4 regions of the Thalassotalea psychrophila genome follow, and region 3 is predicted to be linked to each of the others. Evidence: predicted binding sites of a transcription regulator. Region 3 holds the regulator's gene; each other region holds the start of a gene.
What was found. The regulator FNR, encoded in region 3, switches genes on or off when oxygen is low (the NO sensors DNR and NnrR bind a similar motif). The targets are predictions, from matches to a motif close to TTGATCTAGATCAA.
Positions count from the first base shown of each region.

Region 1: ccmA (cytochrome c biogenesis heme-transporting ATPase CcmA) is a predicted target of FNR. The motif match lies at 2,317-2,330, and genes of this name have one in related genera.
Region 2: RGQ13_RS05950 (universal stress protein) is a predicted target of FNR. The motif match lies at 1,492-1,505, and genes of this name have one in related genera.
Region 4: RGQ13_RS01205 (nitric oxide reductase activation protein NorD) is a predicted target of FNR. The motif match lies at 2,343-2,356, and genes of this name have one in related genera.

Region 1 is NZ_CP134145.1:938,847-943,503, forward strand. It holds gene ccmD (heme exporter protein CcmD) at 1-125, opposite strand, end outside; gene RGQ13_RS03955 (heme ABC transporter permease) at 125-868, opposite strand; gene ccmB (heme exporter protein CcmB) at 869-1,549, opposite strand; gene ccmA (cytochrome c biogenesis heme-transporting ATPase CcmA) at 1,565-2,206, opposite strand; gene RGQ13_RS03970 (heme lyase CcmF/NrfE family subunit) at 2,432-4,432, shown strand; gene RGQ13_RS03975 (DsbE family thiol:disulfide interchange protein) at 4,436-4,657, shown strand, end outside.
Region 2 is NZ_CP134145.1:1,396,512-1,401,168, forward strand. It holds gene RGQ13_RS05945 (universal stress protein) at 1-513, opposite strand, end outside; gene RGQ13_RS05950 (universal stress protein) at 559-1,419, opposite strand; gene galU (UTP--glucose-1-phosphate uridylyltransferase GalU) at 1,696-2,598, shown strand; gene RGQ13_RS05960 (transposase) at 2,717-3,445, opposite strand.
Region 3 is NZ_CP134145.1:2,233,242-2,237,898, reverse strand. It holds gene RGQ13_RS09075 (heavy metal translocating P-type ATPase) at 1-1,176, shown strand, start outside; gene ccoS (cbb3-type cytochrome oxidase assembly protein CcoS) at 1,184-1,387, shown strand; gene RGQ13_RS09065 (sulfite exporter TauE/SafE family protein) at 1,394-2,062, shown strand; gene fnr (fumarate/nitrate reduction transcriptional regulator Fnr) at 2,105-2,827, shown strand; gene uspE (universal stress protein UspE) at 2,991-3,911, shown strand; gene ttcA (tRNA 2-thiocytidine(32) synthetase TtcA) at 4,017-4,657, shown strand, end outside.
Region 4 is NZ_CP134145.1:261,757-266,413, reverse strand. It holds gene RGQ13_RS01215 (bacteriohemerythrin) at 1-122, shown strand, start outside; gene RGQ13_RS01210 (DnrP protein) at 246-440, opposite strand; gene RGQ13_RS01205 (nitric oxide reductase activation protein NorD) at 450-2,282, opposite strand; gene RGQ13_RS01200 (cbb3-type cytochrome c oxidase subunit I) at 2,464-3,852, opposite strand; gene RGQ13_RS01195 (c-type cytochrome) at 3,858-4,298, opposite strand; gene RGQ13_RS01190 (hypothetical protein) at 4,454-4,657, opposite strand, start outside.

The DNA.
Region 1 (4,657 bases), 1.3 Mb from region 3:
GTTTCCATTTTCACGCTATTAATAGTTAATATTATCAATAACACTGCGGTAAACCCGTAAGATAGCCATACATAGAATGCATAGCCTCCCATATTTAAGAATTCGGCAAAAGAATTAAAAGCCATTATTTACTGTCTCCATTAACCAAAGCTTTTACCCATGGACGCATAGAATTGCGAGTAATTATTTCGGCTCTAAACCTAATACATACTAATGTTGCCACTAAAAATGCAAATCCAAAGAAGCTGATCGCAAATGGAATTAGCATATCGGTAGACATAGAAGGCTTTTCAAATTTAGATACTGTTGCACCTTGGTGTAACGTATTCCACCATTCTACTGAATAGTGAATAATAGGTAAGTTTATTACACCCACTATCGCTAATACACTGGCCGCTTTGCCAGCTAAAGATTTATCTTCAAAGGCATTTTGTAAAGCAATAACACCAAGATATAAAAATAGTAAAATTAACTCAGATGTTAATCTAGCATCCCAAATCCACCATGTGCCCCACATAGGTTTTCCCCATGCCGCTCCTGTAAATAATGCGATTGCTGTAAACGTAGCGCCAATTGGTGCTAAAGCCGCAATTGAAGTTTCAGCAAGCTTTAACTGCCAAACTAATGCACAAAGAGCAGCTATGGCCATGCCTAAATAAATTCCCATAGATAACATTGCTGCTGGAACATGCAAATAAAAGATACGAACACTTTCACCTTGCTGGTAATCTGCTGGTGAGAATGCCAAGCCTATGGTCATACCGATAACCAGCAGTAAACCACTAATAACCGCAAACCACGGGATTAGTTTACCGCTGAAGTGATAAGATATTTCAGGATTTGCATATGGGTGAAGCCATTTCCACATTTAATTCGTACTCACTTTTAAGGCTGATCCTACAGCGAAAGGGGCCAAGGTTAATGACCCAAAAAACAACGCAGCTATTATAGCAAGTTGTCCGTTATAAGGTAAATTCATACTCGCAGCATCAATTGCGCTGGTCGCAAAAATTAAAACAGGAATATATAAAGGTAGCACTAATAAACTCAGTAAAACGCCACCTTTTTTTAAGCCAACGGTTAAAGCAACACCAATAGCACCTAATAAACTTAACACCGGAGTACCTAGTAACAACGTTAACATCAGCGCTACATAGCTTTCTTGATGTAGGTTAAGTAATACCCCTAAAAATGGCGCGATGATGATCAGTGGCAAACCGGTTATCAACCAATGTGCGGTGATTTTAGCCAACACTAAAATAAATGTTGGGCATGGACTTAATAACATTTGCTCTAAAGAACCATCACTGTGATCATTTTTAAACAGGCGCTCGAGCGATAATAAAGTCGATAATAAGGCAGCGACCCAAATTACACCTGGTGCTATTTTCATTAAAGTGTTGCTTGCTGGTCCAATTCCCAATGGAAAAAGAGAAACAACAATGACAAAAAACAATAATGGGTTAACTATGTCATCGCGGTGGCGAAATGCAATGAGCAAATCACGCTTTAAAATGGTTAAAAATGTTTGTCTGTATGAAATTGGCATTTAAATTTAAGCACTCTAAAAAAACTGATGTTCAAGAATGATTTTTTTATAATCACTGCTGTTGATAGATAAATCTTGGTGGGTTGTTAATATAACCACGCCACCGTTTTGCGCATGCTTTATAAATAGCTGTTCAAGTTTTAGTACTCCGGCTTTATCTATTGCGGTAAATGGTTCATCTAAAATCCATATTTTAGCATTAGTTTGCCACAACCTTGCTAGCGCGATACGACGATGCTGACCTGCACTTAAATGTGAAGCTAGGGCATCTTCAAAACCAAGCAGATTCACTTCATGCAGAGTTTGTTCGGCTAAATCAGGCTCTAAACCGTGCAGCTTAAAGTAAAACTCAAGGTTTTCTTCGCTAGTCATTTCACCCTTTACACCAGGTAGATGACCTAAAAACAATAAATCTCCATTAAAATCTTCTTGGCATTGGCCAATTTTTTGGGATTTATACAGTACATCACCACTATAGGGCTGTGATAAACCGGCGAGTATACGTAACAAGCTTGTTTTACCGGTACCATTAGCACCTTCTACTTGGAGAATATCACCCGGTATAACATCGAATGATAATTCATCAAATAATAAGCGGTCTTCTCTAATACAGGTTAACTGCTGAGCTGTTAAAAGGGGGAGCTGCTCGCTTGTCAAAGTTGCGCCTAACTTAATTTTTATAATAAATTTATTCTACTTGTTTGTTGGTCGAAGTAGAAGATGCTTATAAAAATAAATTACGTTTTGAAATATTAGGTTACAGATTATTAATCTGGGTCAAGTTTTGTCATAAAATGTCGCTTTTTTATTTTGACATTAAAGGTATAATCACTGTGAATTAAATTAAATAGCTTTCCTATTAAAGTAGGAGCGGAGTTTTAAATGATCCCTGAAATTGGACACTTTGCACTAATTGTATCAATGGCTTTTGCCATTTGTCTGTCTATAGTGCCATTAATTGGTGTGTACCAAAAAAACCAACGCTTAATAACTTTTGCTAAACCGCTTACATTTGGCATGTTTGCTTTTACCACCTTAAGTATCGTGCTGTTAGGTTACAGCTTTGTTGTTGATGACTTTTCTGTAGCTTATGTTGCTGGACATTCAAATTCGCACTTACCGTATTACTTTAAAATTAGCGCGGTATGGGGCGGTCATGAAGGCTCTCTTCTGTTGTGGGTATTTTCATTAACAGCTTGGACTATGGCTGTTGCCTCGTTTAGTAAGCATGTAGATCAAGCATTTGTGTCACGTGTTCTTGCAATTATGGGGATGATTGCAGTTGGTTTTATGGCATTTACATTATTAACCTCTAATCCATTTGATCGCTTATTGCCTAATATTCCTATGGAAGGTCGAGATTTAAATCCGTTACTTCAAGACATAGGCTTAATTATTCATCCGCCAATGCTCTATATGGGCTATGTCGGTTTTTCTGTTGCCTTTGCTTTTGCTATTGCTGCATTAATGTGTGGCAAAATGGATGCCGCTTGGGCTCGTTGGTCACGTCCATGGACGATAGGCGCATGGGTGTTTTTAACATTAGGTATTTCACTAGGTAGCTGGTGGGCTTACTATGAACTTGGTTGGGGTGGTTGGTGGTTTTGGGATCCTGTAGAAAACGCATCATTTATGCCTTGGCTAGTTGGTACTGCTTTAATTCATTCTTTAGCGGTCACTGAAAAACGTGGCGCCTTTAGAAACTGGACTGTGCTATTGGCTATTTTCACCTTTAGTTTAAGTCTATTGGGCACATTCTTAGTACGCTCTGGTGTTTTAACATCTGTACATTCATTTGCCGCTGACCCAACTCGTGGTGCATTTATATTAGTACTATTAGCAATTGCTGTAGGTTGTTCATTATTACTTTATGCTATACGGGGTTCTAATGTGGGTAGCTTTTCACGCTTTAATTTGGTGTCGAGAGAAACTGCGATATTAATTTCAAATGTTATTTTAGTTGCCGCTGCCGTTACTGTGTTATTAGGTACCTTGTACCCGCTGTTAGTAGATGCCTTAGGTATGGGTAAAATTTCAGTAGGGCCTCCGTATTTTAATGCGGTCTTTGTTCCTATTATGAGTATTTTGTTTGTATTTATGGGAATAGGGCCACTTATTCGTTGGAAAAAAGCGAAAAAAGGTGAGTTAAGCAAACAGCTTAATATGATCACTGTCTCAGCAATAACCTTTGGTTTAGCATTTCCTTTGCTATACGCTGGAGAGTTTGATGGATTAGTCGCTTTTGGTATGGCTCTCGCAGCCTGGGTTGCATTAGTCGCAGCAAAAGACGTTAAAAATCAAATTCATTTACCCAAAGGCGGCTGGCAGTTGTCGCGCTTAAGTTTAAGTCATTTAGGTATGGCTGTTGCTCATACAGGTATAGCAATTACAATCGTTGGTGTAACGTTAGTTTCGACTTATGAGTCAGAAACTAATGTAAAAATGTCGCCAGGAACCATTGTTGAAATTGCCGGTTATAACATTGAATTTAATGGTGTTAAACATGTAAAAGGGCCTAACTACTCTGCCGAGCAAGGCCAGTTAAATCTATTTAAAAATGACAGCTTAATTGCATTATTACAACCTGAACGTCGTACTTATCGAGTGCAAACTATGGGGATGACCGAAGCTGCTATTGATCCTGGCTTGTTCCGCGATATGTATGTTGCTTTAGGCGATCCATTAGGTAATGGTGCCTGGGCTGTTCGTGTGCATTACAAACCGTTTGTTCGTTGGATTTGGTTAGGTTCTATTTTTATGGGCTTAGGTGGGTTATTTGCCATGTTAGATAAACGCTATCGTCGACGTAAAAAAGCTGTAGAGCCAAATAAAGCAAATGACTTAGCATCAATTCCTGCTGTACCAAATGCTGTTGAGGCATAATTGATGAAAATATTAATTCGCTTAATACCACTTGTGTTGTTTATTTTGTTAGGGATATTGTTATATCGCGGTTTATTTTTAAACCCTCAGGCTATGCCATCGGCGCTCGTTGGTAAACCATTTCCTGAATTTAACCTAACCCGCCTAGGCGGTCAGCAGCAAACATTAACTAAGACTGATTTTAAACCTGGTATAAAGCTTGTAAATGTTTGGGCAACTTGGTGT
Region 2 (4,657 bases), 840 kb from region 3:
AATGCTTGCGTTTTTAAGCACCTGTTCATTTAGCTGTTTCTTGTCTTGCAGTTCGGTTTCTAAATCTACCGTTGCTAATACATTTCGAGCTTTATGCCACTTTTTATCTGCGGCTATTAATACTGGAGCATGGCATTCTCTAATAATATGCCAATCAGTAGGGGTATAAAACAAGGCTTCAGTGCGATGGCCTGTTTTAACAATCATGTAAGGTTTATGCTCTTTTACATAGTTATTCACCCAAATATGAATATTCTTTTCCCATACTGTTTCAAAGTTATATTCCACGATACCTTGTAAAGTATTTACCAATTTATGAGCATTAAGTTCATGAAGATTATGTACAATCAGATCTTGAGCATCTTCTATATCGACTACACCACGTAACTTTTCATAGCAAAAATTCACAATATGCAGTTTGCAGTTATACGCTTTTGCGAGTTCTGCTGCTTGTAATATAGCTGTGTAATTTTGCTCTTGGTGATCTGAAATCACTAATATGCTGTTTTTCATAATAATATTTCTACTGTTCAGTCTTAATATTTAGTGTTTTGATTCTTATGGTTTTAACGCTAAAACATCAGTTTTTAAAAAGCTTAGAATGTTTTCAGCAGTATTTCCCAATAACCTTTGGCTAATACCTTTTCTACCTACCGTTCCAATAACGACTATACCAGCATGATATTTAGCCGCCATAGAGGGGATCACTAGTTCAGGTTTTCCTGCATGAATATGAAAATTTTCGACAGGTACTTGATATTGTTCACTGAGTTGCAAAATGTTGGCGCTCAAATCGTGTCTTGCTTGCGCTTCAACCTCATCTTTATATTGTAGGCCAAAATCTCGTAAAACCGCTGAAAATAGAGGTGTATAGCAAACATGTACCTGCACATTTAGTTTACTTGCTAGCATTGACGCTGTTTCTAGAATTTTATGATTTAACTTTTGTTTATCAGGAAGTTGAGTTTGTAAGTCTACTGACGCTAGTATATCCGGTGTTTTGCTCCACTTATCCTGTGCAACAATTAATACAGGTGCGGGGCATTCCCTGATTAAATGCCAATCGGTTGGAGTATAAAACATGGTTTCACTGCGATTACCGGTTTTTACAACCATTACAGGCTGTTCATTTTCGGCGTAGTGATTTACCCAAGTATGGATGTGCTTTTGCCAAATTATTTCATAGGTATGGTGGTTATTTCCACACAGTTCAGCCAGTTGATCGTTTGCTTTATCATCCATGCGAGCTATGAGACTTTCTTTGAATGCTTCGCCTTTATCATCTAAACCATGCAAATCTTCATAATAAAAATATACAACATGGAGTTTTGCGTTATAGAGCAGGCTAAGTTTTTCAGCTTGCTTAATAGCAACTGATTTTTCAAAATTTGGATCCGCAATGACTAAAATAGTTTTCATGATGTGCCTCATTATCCTGGAAAATTTACCTTTCATCTCAATTAAGCTTAAAACTTTCTTCATTTGAAACTTTTGATTTGAATCAGAAAAAATCATCTTTGTTTTATTATAAACTTAGTATTAACTAAATTATTTATCTAGGAAGTGTTAGTGAACTTATTTCGATAATTGAATTATTAATGTCTAATCAGACTTAAAATTCTAGTCTATTTGGAATATACTTACCTGCTAGACGATATAGTTTTATCGCAATAATAAACGAAAGGAAAACCCGTTTTGCCATTATCAAAAAATTCAGCTATCAAAAAAGCCGTTATTCCAGTTGCTGGCCTAGGCACTCGCATGTTGCCTGCTACAAAGGCTATTCCTAAAGAGATGCTGCCAGTGGTTGATAAACCGTTAATTCAATACATAGTAAACGAGTGTATTGCTGCAGGTATAAAAGAAATTGTATTAGTTACTCATTCTTCTAAAAATGCTATTGAGAACCATTTTGATAAGTCTTATGAGCTAGAGTCAACTCTAGAGAAAAGGGTAAAACGGCAGTTACTTGATGAAATACAGGCTATTTGTCCTAGAGGTGTCACTATTATGCATGTGCGCCAAGGTGAAGCTAAAGGTCTAGGCCATGCCGTATTAAAAGCAAAGCCAATCATCGGTGACGACCCGTTCGTAGTGGTATTGCCTGATGTATTAATTGATGATGCCGCAGCTGACCTTAAAACTGAAAACCTTTCAGCTATGCTTACTCGTTATGAAGAATCTAATGCAAGCCAAATTATGGTAGAGCCTGTACCTATGGAGCTGGTAAGTAGTTATGGGGTAGTGGATTGTGGCGGTAAAGCTGTTTTACCAGGTGAATCTTGCCCGATGACGGCAATAGTTGAAAAACCACCACAAGAAGAAGCTCCATCTAACTTGGCCGTTGTGGGTCGTTACGTTTTATCAAACAAAATTTGGGCGTTACTTGAACAAACCATGCCGGGTGCTGGTGACGAAATTCAATTAACCGATGCGATCGCTAAACTGATGGATGTTGAAGCCGTCGAAGCGTTTCATATGACCGGAAAGTCTCACGATTGTGGTACTAAAATCGGTTACTTAAAAGCAAACGTAGAGTACGGCATGCGTCACCCTGAATTGGCTGATGAGTTTAAAGCGTATTTAAAAAGCTTGTAAAAGTTATTAAACATCTTTAAATCCCAATACCTACTGCGCAATAATTAAGAAGGATCTGCTTGTCAGATCCTTTTTTGATCACGGAAGAGCTATATGCAGAAATGCCATGGGCCATTCTTTAACAAAATATGACCGGAAGCATTAGTTTCACAGGTTTTGAAGGCCGACCTAGTTTCATTCTGTTAAATTTAATGTGGTGCAATGCCTCAATGTGCTCAATAAAAAACTCATCGCCAATAGGAAAATTGTGCATCAAGCGTTCAATGATCAAGGTGTCTAAGTACTGCTGGCTGCTATGTAAAAACAATTTTTGGTAATTGCTTTTCCGACTTACTAAATTCGGACCCAAATGCAAGTATTGACGATGTTGATTAACAACCACTAGTGAGGTTGATACTTGTTGGTGAACAGCATTTTGTGTGTAACTAGAGTATGGATATTGTGCAAGATGAGAAACAATACCTTTACTTACCGGATCAGATTCAATAAATCTCATACATGCTAATAAATAATTGTCGGCATCAACAATGCTAGCTTTATGCCTGCCCTGAAATAAAGAACCGCTGCGTTGATATTTTCTATTAATATATCTGACATAACTACTTGAGATATATTGGATAAGGCTAGCTATACCTTTGCTGCAACTTGGTGTTAATAATAATTGAATATGATTTTCCATCAATACATAAGCGTGTAAAAGTACCTCATATTTGACTAGCCCTTTACTGAGCAATAATGAGTAATATTGATAATCGGCAGTACAGTAAAAGCAACGTTGCTGATTATTACCACATAAGTAAATATGAGCTGTTTGATCTGCTTGGTAAGCCCGTGGTTTTCTAGACATTTGCAATTCCTTTGCTTGTTCAATTAGTGATTTGTTTCCAGTGAAACTCAAAAGGTGGAAGATAAGTAAAAGGCACCACATAAACAACACTCTATTTAGTATAAATCATCTCACTCCTGTTAAAATAATTTGTCTGCTGTATATGTGTAAAACGCCCCTTAAATCTCCCTTGATAGCTTTGATCCTTCAAGGCTATCAAGTATTAAAATATTTCGTCATCCTTGACTAGAACTGCACTACCACAACGTCTAAGCGTTTGTGCTGGCCTACTCGAACAAAGCTGTGCCCACTTTTGCTCCGCGATTCCGTTAATTGGCCGTCCTTGGCCATAGTCTTCCGTATGCATCCTGCAAAATCCAACTCCATTGGATTGTCCTTTTTAAAAGTTAATCCTTTAACTTTTTTCGAGACAACTAGTTGCTTAATTGGCACAAACAGCTAGTTGTTTGACGAAACTGATATTCCAAACTGATTAATCGTATTTTAAAAGCGTTTTTTTACTGTGTTTAACTTGTTAATAGCGTTATTTTTGTGACCTATATTAAGAGAAATAAACCAAATAAACGTCAGTTAAAATTATTTTGGGCCGGAGCCAATATTAAATACTTATTGTCTCCGGAGAGATTTATAAGCATTTAAAAAATGTTGCAGTTTTAGCCAGTAAGTTGACTGTTGCAATAATGCTCAGGGATTTTTGGTTTGTAGGTAAAAAGGCAAGTTAACAGTAAGCTGGGTGACAGCGGGTTCAATTGTGTTAAAAAGAAAGTGATTATCTGATTTTTGTATGTGACATTTAACAATAGGAATGTGCTGATACTTTCCATGAGTCTATCCTTAGCTAATTTACTGTTAATGTGAACATTCATGCAAAAAATTATATTTAAATCAATAGTTTTACATTTAATGTAATGTTATCTGAATTTCCTTAACCCTTGATAACACTAGTTTGCATGATGTTATAAATTTACCGTCCTGCAAATTTATAACTAAATGTTAGTAAAGATTTTGCAGCTTGCAAAAATTATTTTGCTATAAAAAAACATTTTATAGAATAAAAAATAATTAACACTTTTGTGAAAATGAACTATCACGTACGGATATTAAAAGTGCTGCTATTTTATTGCTGACAATTGAAATAATTGGGCCGGAGTAAAGAATGAAATTTTAAAATGTCCGGAGTAAATTTATTTGAAAAATAAAATTCTTCTAATT
Region 3 (4,657 bases):
CGCTTAAGTGAATCAGCACAAGCTCATAAACCGGCCATAGCACAATTATCTGACCGAATTGCACAATACTTTGTCGCGCTAATATTACTAACCGCTATTGCTACTGCAATTTATTGGTCAATACATTCACCTGATGAAGCATTTTGGATAACACTTTCGGTATTGGTAGCAACATGCCCTTGTGCCCTTTCACTTGCTACTCCTACGGCATTAACCTGTGGCACAATTAGATTAAACAAAGACGGCATAATGATCAAAAATGCCCACGTGTTAGAAACTATGCCAAAAGTAGACTGCTTCGCTTTTGATAAAACAGGTACGTTAACTAATGGCAAATTTGCTATTACAGATGTGGTTTTACTTAATAAGCAATATGACAAAGAAAGTGTACTAGCTATTGCTGCAGCTTTAGAAGCTCATTCTGAACACCCTTTAGCTAAAGCGTTCAGCCAATATAGAAACTTTGATCTCAATGTAGAAGATGTGGAAGTTGTACCTGGCTGTGGTGTTAAAGGCAACAAAGATGGCCATCAAATATGCATAGGTAAAGTGAGCTGGGTTAAAGAATTCACCCAAATAGCCGAGCATCATCATAAAGCGCAATGCTTACTAACTGTAGACAATATTCTTGTGGCTTCGTTTTATATGGAAGATACTTTACGTGATAATACTAAATCTGTAATCAACAGCATGCGCTTAGCAAAAATTGAGACCTTGCTGATCAGTGGCGATAACAAAGCCGGAGTTAAAAACTTTAACCAACAAGTAAGCCTTGATCATACCTTTGATACTTGCAGCGCAAATGACAAACTACAGATACTAGCTGATAGGCAAAAATCAGGAAAAACCGTTGCTATGGTTGGCGATGGAGTAAACGATTCGCCGGTGTTTGCGCAAGCACATGTGTCAATTGCAATGGGTAGCGGCACTGAAATAGCTAAAAGTGGTGCTGACGTCATATTGTTAAACAATCATTTATCAAGTCTATTAAGGCTTAAACAAATAGCGAAGAAAACCTCTAATATCGTAAAACAAAATTTTGCCTGGGCATTGGCTTACAACGCCATTATTTTACCACTTGCTGTTTGTGGTTTTATTACCCCATATATGGCAGTATTAGGCATGTCAGCAAGTTCAATTATTGTTGTGACCAATTCATTAAGATTATTAAAGTAGATATACCATGAGCGTTATTTATATCCTTATTCCTATTGCTATCATTTTTACGGCTATTGCAATTTATCTATTTTTTTGGGCAGTTAAAACAGAACAATTTGACGATTTAGAAAAGCAAGGGATGAGTATTTTGTTTGACGATGATGCAAATATCGAACAAAGTAAACCCTCATCACCTAATGATGATAAATCAAACAAAGTTGATCATTAACATTCTATGGAATTAGATTTTTTATCCGCATTTTTCATTGGCATTGCCGGCGCAGGCCATTGCGTTGCCATGTGTGGAGGCATTACGACAATGCTTACTGCATCAATCGCAGACAAATCTAAAGCCAATATCCCCCTTATTTTAGCGTACAACTTTGGCCGTATATTCTCTTATGCAGTTGCTGGTGCTATTGCTGGTTTTACGGGTTCGTTAGCGGCTAAATCACTTGGTTTTCCTATATTATGGTTAAAGGTTATAGCCGCATTATTTGTGATATTTTTAGGGCTTTATATTGCTAAATGGTCATTTGCATTAGCAAAGGTTGAAAATATAGGTAAAGTTCTATGGAAATATTTACAGCCACTAAGCAAAAAGTTTATACCGGTAACTAATGTAAAACAGTCATTATTTTTGGGGATGGTATGGGGATGGTTACCGTGTGGATTAGTTTACTCAACGCTAACTTGGTCTATCGCTAGCGCTTCTTGGTACAACGGTGCATTAATCATGTTAGCTTTTGGCTTAGGTACATTACCTGCTTTGCTTACTTTGGCATCTGGCTTCAAATTTGTAACCCAAATGTTACGCTCTGATCAAATTCGTAAATTAACAGCTATTTTACTTATTTTTTACGGTTCATACTCGTTATTTATTGCTCTAGAACAAATATTCTAGTACCCTTCCGCTATTAACATTGGAAGTAGATTGTAAAGAAATATGCCGCAAATAATACCTATTGCAAATAACATTAAATGTCAGAACTGTAGTATCAGTGAACTTTGTTTACCATTTAGTTTAAATGAAACAGAGTTGAACTTACTTGATGATATTATTCAACGCAAAAAACCAATTCAAAAAAACACCCAAATCTTTAAAGCGGGCGAACAATTGCAAACCCTTTATGCAATTAGATCAGGTACGTTTAAAACATTTATTATTTCTGAGCAAGGTGAAGAGCAAATTACTGGTTTTCATTTAGCCGGTGATTTAATGGGATTTGACGCCCTTTCACTGAAGAGCCATCCTAGCTTTGCTAAAGCATTAGAAACATCAATGGTATGTGAAATACCTTTTGAAGTACTTGATACTCTATCAAGCAAAATCCCTAAACTTAAAGCTCAGATGATGAGCTTAATGAGTAATGAAATACAATGTAATAGTGAAATGTTGCTGTTATTAAATCGAAAAAATGCTGAAGAGAAGTTAGCAACGTTTCTTGCTAACTATGGCCGTAGGTTAGGTAATCGTCATTTATCTTCAGTTGAATTTAACTTACCAATGACTCGTAGTGAAATTGGTAACTATATTGGTTTAACCATTGAAACAATTTCTCGTTTAATGACACGCTTTCAAAAAGAAGGCTTGATCAAGGTCGAGAATAAATTCATTACAATTCTAGATAAAGACGGCTTATTTGAGCTGGCCGGTTATACCAAGTAATCCCATCTACCTACCTATTTATGCGTTGATTTATACCAAATAGATTTTTTGATTTAAATCAACGTATTAATAAACTTCCAATAAATTTTAATAACATATTTGTAACAATCGCCAGATCATATTAAGCTTATATCAGCTTAATTATTTTTATATTGGTGAACGTATGGAAAGTTATCAGAATATATTAGTCGTTATTGACCCTACAACGGAAGAACAAAAAGCATTAGCAAGGGCATGTACCTTAGCTAAACATTCCGGAGCTAAAGTCACCGCCTTTTTATCTATTTATGATTTTTCCTATGAAATGACTACAATGCTATCTGGTGAAGAACGTGAAGCTATGCGTGAAACTGTGGTTAAAGGTAGAGAAAATTGGTTAACTGATTTAATTGAAGATTTTGATTGTGATATTCAAACGAAGGTTATTTGGCATAATCGACCTTTTGAAGCTATTTTAGCTGAAGTAAGAGATAATAATTTTGATGTTGTCATTAAAAGCACACACGCACACCCTACCTTACAATCAGTAATATTTACTCCTACCGACTGGCATCTTATTCGTAAGTGTTGGGTACCATTGCTGTTAGTAAAAGAACATACATGGCCTGATAACGGCCACATCTTAGCTGCTGTGAATGCTGGCAGCGAAGAAGAAGAGCATCAATCGTTGAATAACAAAATTTCTGAAGAAGCAATCAATCTAGCTGAACTGATAAATGCGGATGTGCATTTTGTTAATTCATATCCAGGTACACCAATAAACATTGCTATAGAAATTCCAGAGTTTGATGCCAATGAATATAATGATGCAATGAAACAGCACCATGTGGATGTAATGAAAGCACATGGTGACAAATTTGACATGGCCGAGCAGTATTTACACGTTGAAGAAGGTCTACCAGAAGATGTTATTGAAAAGGTCGCTAAACAAATAGATGCTGAATTAGTGATTTTAGGCACAATTGGCCGTACAGGTCTGTCTGCTGTACTTATTGGTAATACAGCAGAACATGTAATAGACAGGCTCAACTGTGATTTATTGGCATTAAAGCCTGACGGCTACCAATCGCCTTTCCTTAAATAATACTATTTAGCTTTAATAATCCTTATATACGCTTTTATTAAAGCTTTTAAGGATAATGGAGCTTAGGTATAATGCGCGCCTAAAGTTAACTAAACGGTACGCAACATGTCACTACAGACTCCCAATCAGTTATTAAACGAAACTGACGTTAAAATTGCCAAGCAGCAGCAAGCAAAACTTGAAAAACGTTTTCGCCATCACGTCGGTAAAGCTATCAGTGATTACAACATGATTGAAGATGGTGACAAGGTTATGGTGTGTTTATCTGGTGGTGCCGATAGTTATACCATGTTGGATATTTTGCTAAAGCTTAAAGCTTCTGCGCCAATTCATTTTGATATCGTTGCAGTTAACTTAGATCAAAAACAACCTGGATTTCCTGAACATATTTTACCTAATTACCTTGAAGAGTTAGGTGTCGAATACCACATTATAGAAGAAGACACTTACTCTATTGTTATGGATAAAATCCCTGAAGGGAAAACCACCTGCAGCCTCTGTTCACGCTTACGTAGAGGGATTTTATACAGTACAGCAAAAAGGCTACATGTAACCAAAATAGCATTAGGTCATCACCGCGATGACATGATTGAGACCCTATTATTGAACATGTTCTTTAATGGCAAAACCAAAACTATGCCAGCAAAGTTAGTATCCGATAATGGCGAGCATGTGGTCATTCGCCCCCTTGCATATTGTAAAGAAAAAGAGATAAAACAATTCTCAGCACTAAAACAATTCCCTAT
Region 4 (4,657 bases), 2.0 Mb from region 3:
AAGACGTTGGGCATGATGCGTTTCAAGAAGTGAGTGAATTTTTAAGTGGTTGGTTAATTAACCATATTAACGGTACTGATAAACAATACACTGAACATTTAAATAGAAATGGTATTAGTTAATAATTGTGCTGCAATAACCCTCCCTTGCGATCGTGGTTCGGGAGGATAAATACTGCCTCGCACCAAAAAGCCCGTAACAATCATTACTTGTTACGGGCTTTTGTTTAGTTAAGTTGAATCGAATTATCTAGGCAAGTAAAAAACCATAATGATACAAAAAATGGCTATTAACCAAAAAGCTTTACCAAAAAATTTTACCCCTCGCTTTCTATCTTCAGGGTGAAATTCTGCGATTGGCATGCCACAGTTACTACAACTCTCATTATCATCTTGATTCATTGTTTGACAGTACAAACAAGGGATTTGATTATTACTCATAGACAATTCCTAGTTCGCGGTTAAACGATGATAAATTTGTGGTAGACAAACAGGTAGCTCGGCAGGGCTGTGCATAACTGTATAACTGTAGCGCCCAAAGATATAAGGTAAATATTCTTCCGCTTCTTGATCTACCGTAATACAAAATGGTTTTAAACCCGCTTGTTTCGCTTCGATAATTGCCTGCTTAGTATCCTCAATACCAAACCGGCCCTCATAATGGTCAATATCATTAGGCTTACCATCAGTTAAAATCAATAATAATTTTTGTGACGATTTTTGTTCAACTAATACCTTAGTTGCTTGCCTAATTGCAGCACCCATTCGGGTATAAAATCCTGGGCGAATGGCCTGTATTCTTCCGCGAATATTATCGTTGTATGGCTCTTTAAAATTTTTAATTAAACTAAAACGTACATGAGAGCGCTTTACTGATGAAAAGCCATACATAGCAAAGTTATCACCAACAACATTTAGTGCTTCACCAAATAACAACATACTGTCACGCACTACATCAATCACTCGCATATCGTTATCAATATATGAGTCTGTAGACATTGATAAATCAGCAAGTAGTAAGCATGACAAGTCTCTATTGTTGCCACGAAAACTTTGATAAAGGCCTTTTTCTGCTGTAGGTGAAATTTGACGTTCAACATGAAAATCAAGCCAGGCATTTAAGTCTAGCTCTTCACCTTGTGGTTGACCTTTTAACCAGTAGCGCATAGTTTGTAATTGCTCAAACTGAGCTTGTATATTTTTTGCTGTTTTTTGTAAGTGCACTGGTAGTGGTTTAGCGACAGAATCTTTTGGCAACATAGGTTGCAATAAACAACGATCATCAATTAATTGCTGTTTACGATAATCCCATTCAGGTAATTTAATTCCTTCACCTAACGGTAAATCATCCTCTGAGCTAGACGGTAAATCTAAGTCCAGTTTAATATTGGCACTCTTTTGGTCTTGCTGCTTAGATAACGTAATTTTATCTAAATCTTCGGCAACTCTTTCACCATCTTCATCTTCGCTGTCATCACTACCACGATCCATATTGGCAAATTCGCTCCAGGAAAATAAACTTTCCAGGCGAAATATCATCATGCCATCGCGCCCATCAGATGAATTAACACGTTCAGTTTTTTTACGTGCTGTTTTAGTTTGTTTTTTACTGTTTATATTAGTCGGCTCTTCAATATCTTCATCAGCATACTCGGCTTGAACTAGACCTTCTGTTTGTGTTGCGGGATAAAGCCATAAGAATACCGCCTGGGGTGCAAAGTTAACCCTTGGAAACGATGATACAGAGCCAGGTTCAACAATAGCTTTAACAATTGCCTGCTCCATTTCTTGCTCGGCTGTTGGCATTGAATCAACATTGGGACGTAATTTAATAAAAGCCGAGGCTAAACGTTGATATCTAGATTTTAATGAAGGGAATTTTGCAAGCACATCAACAACTAATTGTTGATTATCTATGGCCCAATGTTTAAAACGGCCATTATGATTAGCAGCAAGTACAGCTAACCAGATATATAGATCTTTATTAAGTTCTTGTTCAGGAAAAACGGCAATAGACTCTGGTAATCTCAAACTGTCGGAATCTTGCCATGCAAGGCTAATTTGTTGGTTATCGCCAGATATTTTTTGCAAAAAGCTACGTCTAGATAAATAATCTCGATTACTCGCAGCTTCTACTCTTTTTACGGCATCACCACCTAAGGCTCTAAAAACTACACCAACAGATTTACTTACTTGAGTAAAATCTACTCGCGCTTGATCAAATTCAGTGCTGGCTTTTCGGGTGATAAATTGATGCCAAACACTACCAATCCACTCTTCCATTACAACCTAATCGCTTTACCTTTATATATACTCATCATAACAACTCTATAACAATAAAAGCTGATATTAATCAAAAAAAGTGAGTTCTACCCATGCCACTTCTAAGTTAATTAACCCCTGAATTAAAAAAACCGTGATATTTCTATCACGGTTTTTAAGGTTTTTGTTTATTGAGTTCCGATTAAGCGGTAGCTTTCTCTTTTACCCAAAAACTAGAGATATAAGCAATTAAACCTAGTAAGAAGACAACACCAGCTACTTCACGCATCCAGTAGAATATGGCTAATTTATCTTGAGTAGCCATAAAGCTTAATGCTTCACCTGATTCAGGTAAACGTTGTAACCAAACTTGTAAAACACCTGCGCCAGTTAAGAATAGGGTGATAAAGACCATAGCAACAGTCATTAACCAGAATCCCCACATCTCACGTACTTGTGCACGGTTACAGTTTGCTTCACCAATACCACGTAGTTTTGGCATAGCGAATGAAATGATAGTCATAACAATCATTGCATAAGCACCATAGAACGCCATGTGACCATGGGCCGCGGTTATTTGTGAGCCATGAGTATAATAGTTTACTGGCGCTAAGGTGTGTAAGAAGCCCCATACACCAGCACCTAAGAATGCCATTACTGCAGTACCTAACGCCCATAAAGTAGCGGCTTTGTTAGGATGTTCACGGCGACGTCGGTTAACCATATTAAAGGCGTACAATACCATAGCAAAGAACGGTAATGGTTCGATTGCAGAGAAGATTGAACCAACCCACTGCCAGTACTCAGGAGTAGCTAACCAGTAGAAATGATGCCCTGTTCCTAAGATACCTGAGATTAGTGCCATAGCAATGATTACGTATAACCATTTTTCAATAACTTCACGATCAACACCGGTAATTTTGATTAATACATAAGCTAAGATAGCGCCCATGATTAATTCCCAAACACCCTCTACCCATAGATGTACTACGAACCACCAGAAATATTTATCTAGTGCTAAGTTAGTAGGGTTGTAGAAAGAGAATAAGAAGAATACCGCTAGACCGATTAAACCAGTCATTAGTACCATGTTAATCGCTGTTTTACGACCTTTTAAGATAGTCATACCAAGGTTAAATAAGAAACCTAGACAAACCACAACAATACCAAGCTTAGTAATGGTTGGCTGTTCTAAGAACTCACGTCCCATGGTCGGCCACAATTCATTAAAGGTAATATCAGCTAACGTTGAATATGGTACAAGTAAGTAACCTAAAATGGTTAATACACCCGCAGCAGCAAACACCCAAAATAGAATGATCGCCAGTTTAGGGCTATACAATTCTGTTTCGGCTTCTTCTGGAACTAGGTAATAAGCCGAGCCCATAAAGCCAAACAACAGCCAAACGATAAGTAAGTTGGTATGCACCATACGTGCTACGTTAAATGGAATTGCGCCACCTAGGAAGTCACCTACGACATATTGCAAACCCATGATCAGACCAAATAAAATTTGTCCAACAAATAAGATTAAAGCGAACACAAAATAAGGTTTTGCGACAGCCTGTGATTGATATTTTAATGTATTCATCTGCCTTACCCTTCTATGTTTGGCGGCCAGCCGTTAATGTCCATTTCTGAGGTCCACTTTAAGAACTCAGCTAAATCATCAATTTCTTGATCATTTAAATGGAAATTTGGCATTTGGCGACGACCAGGTATATTTAACGGTTGTGCTTTCATCCAACCATTTAAAAACATTTTAAAACCGGCTTCGCCACCGCGGCGTTGAAAAACATTACCAAGTTCTGGTGCAAAGTATGCACCCTCACCTAGCAGTGAATGACAGCCAATACAGTTATTCTTTTCCCAAAGGTGTTTACCACGCTCTACGGATTCGGTTATGTTTTGACGATTATCTCTTTCTGGCATTTCTTTTGTAGTATGAAAAGTTAAAGCAAGAAATATCAAGAAGAAGAAAACACTTCCACCATAATAAATATTCCTCGCCATGCCTTTAGTAAAACTTTCTGACATGGGTTGCTCCCTTAATGTATTAAATTGAACAAATACATATTAAAGGTCAATTGTGGTAGGAATCTTGATAGAAATCAAACTAATGAATATTGTTGCGTAATTGTTTCAAAATATATTTATTCGTAAATCATATTAAGAGTGTTAAGAAATAGATTTTAGAAAATAGGTAGTTTTTTAACCATGGCGCGAGCAAGGTTAAGCATGCCTATTAATACAAATCCAGTATGTACAAGAATGAAATAAAGTAGCATAGCCATCAGTTGAAATGGCACTTTATCTGATAGCAAAATAAAGATTAGGGGGGTGAATACCACAAGGCCAACCGCAACCGATAGTTGCACAGCTCTGTACAAATGTAT